Regions from separate parts of the Paenibacillus sp. Marseille-P2973 genome, predicted to be linked through region 1. Evidence: riboswitches for the same ligand, from Rfam matches in the RefSeq annotation. Region 1 holds a riboswitch; the other holds the start of a gene.
What was found. A riboswitch is a leader RNA that binds a small molecule or an ion and turns the genes downstream of it on or off. The one in region 1 is predicted to bind S-adenosylmethionine.

Region 1 (3,113 bases):
CCTTGCGGATGACCTGAAAGGTCGTAGCTCCCATCGCGTGCGAAGCTTCAATGACCCCGCGATCCACCTCGCGCAGCGCCGTCTCGACGAGACGGGCAAAGAACGGAGCGGCTCCGATCACGAGCGGCGGAATGGTTCCTTCCACTCCGGAAGATACCCCCATAATCGCCCGGGTAACAGGGATTAGAGCAACGATCAGAATGATGAACGGTACGGAACGGATAATGTTGACGATGAGGGACAGAATCCGATAGACCCACCCAAGAACCGGCGAACTGGAACGGGAAAAGGTATATAAGAGCACGCCCAGCGGCAATCCGATCAGAAACGTGAACAGGGTGGCATAGCCCATCATTTGCAGCGTATCCGTAGAAGCTGTGCCCATTTCGGCCCAGTCGATTTTAGAAAAGTCCAACCCCCACATTACCCGATCACCTCCACATCAAGATCCCGTTCTCTTAACAAAGCAAGCGTCCGCTCCACTTTCTCGTCGTCTCCTTCAAAGGAAACCGTCAGTTTGCCGTACGGCACGTCCTTGATCGTTGAGATCGTCCCCTGCAGAATCGCGAAGTTTACGCCGGTTTCCCGGACCACCTGGGACAACACCGATTCATAGGTCTTGGCGCCGAGGAATGTGATCTTCACCAGTCTCGCCCATTCCGGATGAGGCACCGATGCCGCCAGCTTCAAGCCTTCTTCGCCGGCCGAGCCGGCTGCGTCACGGTTGATGAACTCCCGTGTTACGAAATGACGTGGTTTCAGGAATACCTCGGTAACCGGCCCTTCTTCCACGATGCCTCCTTCATGAATGACTGCAACGCGGTCGCAAATGCTCTGGATGACATGCATCTCATGCGTGATCAGCAGAATCGTCAGATTGAACTTCCGATTGATATCAAGCAAGAGCTTCAGAATGGAATCCGTGGTTTGCGGATCCAGGGCCGACGTAGCTTCATCGCACAGCAGCACATCTGGATCGCTGGCCAAGGCCCGTGCAATGCCTACCCGCTGCTTCTGTCCGCCGGACAGCTGAGCGGGATACTTCCCGCGGTGCTCTTCCAGCCCGACCAGAGCAAGCAGCTCATTCACCTTGGCTTGAATCTGAGCCTTGGGAGTTCCGGTCAGCGTCAGCGGAAACGCGACATTATCATACACCGTAGCCGAAGACAGCAAGTTGAAATGCTGGAATATCATTCCGATCTTCCGGCGGTGCTGTTGCAGCTCCCGCTTGCCCAGCTTGGTGAGATCCGTACCGCCGACCCAAACCTCGCCCTGGGAAGGTCTTTCCAGCAAATTGATGCAGCGGATGAGCGTGCTTTTACCCGCGCCGGAGTGGCCGATCACTCCGAAGATTTCCCCCTTGTTGACCTTTAGATTAAGCCCGGATAATGCGGTGGTCATCTTCTTTTTGCTGCCGTATATTTTAGTGAGCTGTTTGAGTTCAATCAAACTTATAGCCTCCTGTTTGCGCAATTTTCCCAAGTAAATCCAATAAAACAGAAAAGAGCCCCACAGATTCAAAGGGCTCTCTTTACGTAAAGACAATGCCTTCTCATCTGTCAAAACCTGCGATGACTGTGCAACGCGATTTTGAAGGAATTAGCACCATGACATTCGGTATCGGCATGACGGAGCCGTAGCTCCCTACCTGATTCGAATCGGTTGCTGGGCTTCATCGGGCCTTTCCCTCCGCCTCTCTCGATAAGAAAAATATGAAATTATTTCTGAAACTAGTTTAGAGTATAGGAGTTTTGCCCTGTTTTGTCAAAGGAAAAAATACGTAGCCCGATCGGAAATATATTCTATCTCCCCGAAACCTTTTTCCAGCGCTGATTTGCATAGGAAAAGGACGCTTCCAGCGTTTCGCAAACCATAAGATAACCTTGCTCCAGATCGTGCAGATGACGGTCCAGATCCTCAAGCTCTATTTTCCCGTGCAATGTCTGATGCCGCTGCCAAAGATCGTCCTTCATTTCCGAATTCATGTAGTGGATCTCCGTATTCCGGCGCTGTCTCAGGACGGCGAGCGGTTCTTTGTATTTTTCTTTAATGGCAACCAGCCGATCTCCCAGCTCCATATGTACCTTCATGTACCGGAATTGCCGAAGCACCGTGAAGTAAGAGAAATGCGCTTTTACTTTGGAGGTTTTGAGATCAAACAGCTCGTTCAACACCGTACCTAGCTTGTCCAGCGTGGCAAACACGCGAATGAATCCGTCCTTGTAAAAAAATACGTATCGCGCATAATCGCCCCGCTCGGCCGGATCCATATCCTGCTCCGAATCGTGGACAACCTTTTTCCGGAAAAAGGAGGCCGCATGCAGACACTGCTCCAATTCATCCAGCGAAGCGATCAGACCAAGCGTCCAAATTTCGAGCTTCCGAAAATCATGGGTCGGATCTTTATGGAGCTCCGTTTCTTTTTGCAGCAGCTTCGTCAATTGTACCATGGCGTCGATAGCGTCCTTCAGCAGACCTTCATTTTCTCTTGGCGGTTCGCCAAGCAAGCTTCGCAGCATATTGTTTCCTCGCTTCCGTCAATGAATCCGGGTATCCGTTCTCCCTGCCTATTGTATAACACTTCCCGAATGTCTCTAAGCTCATTCCTGCACAATGTTATTGAGCACGTCCGTCCTTGTTTCTGCTTAACTGCCAAGTTCTGACGCTCATATAACAAAGTACCCCGAACAAGGCCGCCAAAACAATGATATGGGCAAGAGAGGTAAACAAATACACTTCATAATTGTTCAGCGTGAACACAATACTTGCGCCGGTGAATACCTGCACCAATATCAGCACGGTGGCCGCTACGCCGAGTGAACGGATTTCCCGGTTCCCCGGATGTTTACGATAGGCAAAATGACCGACCGTGGCTACCAGGATTAACAGCAGCGCAGCCGCAACCCGGTGAATGAAAGCGATGCCGACACCGCCCGAAAGTTCCGGGATGAGTTCCCGGTTACAGAGCGGCCAGCCTGTACAGCCGCCGGCGGAATCGGTATGACTCACATAGGCGCCGATATATACCACGATGTATGTGTAGGCTGTAGCGAACCAGGTCAAATTACGGAATCCGCGGGAAACATACAGTTTGGTCGGCGCGGGCTGCTTCC
Region 2 (3,113 bases), on a different contig from region 1:
GGTCGAAGTTCATTCCGTAGATACCGGTAATTAGCGTAAGCGGGATGAAAATCGTCGTAATCGCCGTAAACACGCGCATGATTTCGTTCGCACGGTTGGCGATGGCGGCCTGATAAGCTTCTCGTAAGTTTCCTACGAGTTCCCGGAAGGTATCGAAGTTTTCGGAAATCTTAACGGCGTTCTCATAGATGTCGCTGAAATATTTCTGCAATTGGTCGTCGATCAGCCGCAGATCTTTTTTGTTTAGAATATTAATAACTTCTTTTTGTGGACCCAGCACTTTCTTAAGCCAGAGTATTTCGCTTCGTAGTCCGATAATTTCGTTAAGATGGGACCGCTTGGTATGCATGAGAATGTCTTCTTCCAGCTTCTCGATCTTGACTTCGATCCGGTCACCGACGATGAAATAATTGTCAACTACAAGGTCGATAAGGAAATAAAGGAACCGGTCGGGCTCGCTGACCTCCTGTTCCCAGAGGATCGGCTTTACAGCCCGGAGTTCGTTGATTTTTTGTTTGGTTACGGTAATGATATAATGCCGGCCCAGAAAAAGGTTCAGCGCCCGCAAGAAGATTTCCTCGTCATCATAACGGATACTGTTGACTACAATAAAATAGTGGTTATCATAAGTTTCAATTTTTGGGCGCTGCTCTTCTTCGGTAAGACAATCCTCCACCGCAAGATCGTGCAATGAGAACAGCGGCTGAAGCAGGGCCAGGTCTTCAACATCGGCATCGATCCAATAGAACCCTTGCTCAGGCGGTGTTGTTGTCATTTCTACATCTGCTACCGGAGTAAATACACCGGCGACTACATGACGGATTTTCATGCTCTTCACTCCCTTTCCGGCTGGAAGCAGCCGGTTATGCTCACTTTGGTCTGGCTGAGCACAGGAAGGTGATACAGCGGTGGTGCGGGAACGCCGAATAAGGCGTTTTATGAAAACACCGGGAAAAGAAAGTGCCCGTTATTACCCGCAGGGCGCCTGCTGATCGGTTTCCTATGCGATTGTTGCTTCAGGATACTACACTGCGGACTCGGGTCGCCTTCCATCCTCGGATTCACCTCTTTGTTATTAGGGATATAGTGCCTCTTAAACACTTGTCTAGTATAACGCCGGGGTGTGAATTGTTTCAAGCCAAAAAGTTGTGGACAAATAAGGGCATTTGGCTTGTGAAAATAAACATTTCATGTATAATGAAAATCAGTATATTTAAATTTGATTACAAAAACTAAATACTTAGACGATTTTCTTATCAAGAGTAGGTGGAGGGACTGGCCCGATGATACCCGGCAACCGGCGATACGTCGCACGGTGCTAATTCTTGCGGAACCGAGTAGTGCGATTTGTTGGCACCCGGTCTCTGAGAGATGAGAGAGGAGCATTCAGGAATAAATGATGACCTTTCTCTATGTTAAGAGTGAGGTCTTTTTTCTTGTCAACGCCCGCTTTCAGCAAGCAAAATTCCAGTCTAGTCGTCAGAAGGAGTGAAAAATCATGCCGATTAAAGTACCGGATCATTTGCCGGCCAAGGAAGTGCTTACGAACGAAAATATTTTTGTGATGGATGAGAGCCGGGCCTATCAGCAGGATATACGTCCGCTGCGTATCGCCATTCTGAATCTGATGCCGATCAAGGAAACGACGGAGTCTCAAATCTTGCGTCTGCTTGGCAATACGCCGCTTCAGGTCGAGATCGTTTTGCTTCACCCCCGGTCACATACTTCCAAGAACACGTCCGCGGAACACCTGAACATGTTCTACAAAACCTTTGATGAAATCAGAGGCCGCCGCTTTGACGGTATGATTGTGACGGGTGCTCCGGTCGAACAGTTTGAATTTGAAGAAGTGAATTATTGGGAAGAGTTGAAGGAAATCTTCGAATGGAGCAAAAGCCACGTAACTTCGACGATGCATATATGTTGGGCTTCCCAAGCGGGTCTTTATTATCACTACGGCGTCCGGAAATTGAACTTGGAGAAAAAGTGCTTCGGCGTGTTCCCGCATACGGTCAACAATCCGCATGTGAAACTTCTGCGCGGCTTTGACGAAGTGTTCCAGGTGCCCCACTCCCGTCACACGGATGTCTCCCGGGAAGATATCGAACGCGTGCCTGAGCTTGAAATCTTGGCGGAATCCGAAGAAGCCGGCATCTATCTCGTAGCGTCGCGGGACGGGAAGCAGATTTTTGTAACCGGCCATTCGGAGTACGATCCATGTTCACTCAAATGGGAATACGACCGGGATGTCGCTAAAGGACTCGACATCGATTTGCCGGTCAACTACTATCCGAATAACGATCCTTCCAAAACTCCTGCTTCAAGCTGGAGAGCGCATGCTAATTTATTATTCTCCAACTGGCTGAATTACTATGTGTATCAGGAAACACCCTATGATATCGATCAATTGGCCGAATTTATTTATCAGATCTAAAGTGGAGGGGTATTCAAGGTGAAAGAGAACAAATGGCATTTGGAGAGCAGATTGGCACAGATCGGTTCGGTAGAGGAGCCGGTCACGGGTGCGGTAAACTACCCGATATATCAAGCGACAGCGTTCCGGCATCCGCGGCTCGGTCAGAGCACGGGATTTGATTATTCCCGTACGAAGAGCCCGACCCGAACTGTACTTGAAGAAGCTTCCGCGGCACTCGAATGCGGGGACGCGGGATTTGCCTGCAGTTCGGGTATGGCCGCGCTGCAGACCGTATTCAGCTTGTTTTCCCAAGGTGATCATCTGATCGTATCGCTTGATTTGTACGGAGGAACTTACCGGTTGCTGGAGCGGATATTGTCCAGGTTCGGGATTAGCGCTTCCTATGTGGATACCAACGATTTGGACGCCCTTGAGAGCGAGCGCAAACCGAATACGAAAGCGGTATTCATTGAAACTCCGACCAATCCGTTGATGATGATTACCGACATTGAGGCGGTTACTGTTTGGGCGAAGCGTCATCAGCTGGTGACCGTTGTGGATAATACGCTGCTGACGCCATATTTTCAGCGCCCGCTTGAACTTGGTGCGGATATTGTCGTCCACAGTGCGACCAAATATTTGGGCGGCCATAACGATGTGCTTGCCGGCTTGATTATCACGAAGGGTGAAGAATTGT

Region 2: linked by a shared signal. The riboswitch ahead of metA (homoserine O-acetyltransferase MetA) and the one ahead of KB559_RS24370 (methionine ABC transporter ATP-binding protein) in region 1 are both predicted to bind S-adenosylmethionine.

Annotation. Positions count from the first base shown of each region.
Region 1 covers NZ_JAGQEH010000024.1:40,409-43,521, reverse strand. Annotated here, with positions in the region: gene KB559_RS24375 (methionine ABC transporter permease) at 1-424, opposite strand, end outside; gene KB559_RS24370 (methionine ABC transporter ATP-binding protein) at 424-1,449, opposite strand; SAM riboswitch class I at 1,550-1,708, opposite strand; gene KB559_RS24365 (Cthe_2314 family HEPN domain-containing protein) at 1,803-2,519, opposite strand; gene KB559_RS24360 (COX15/CtaA family protein) at 2,617-3,113, opposite strand, start outside.
Region 2 covers NZ_JAGQEH010000004.1:541,697-544,809, forward strand. Annotated here, with positions in the region: gene corA (magnesium/cobalt transporter CorA) at 1-829, opposite strand, end outside; SAM riboswitch class I at 1,251-1,378, shown strand; gene metA (homoserine O-acetyltransferase MetA) at 1,499-2,434, shown strand; gene KB559_RS12010 (PLP-dependent transferase) at 2,453-3,113, shown strand, end outside.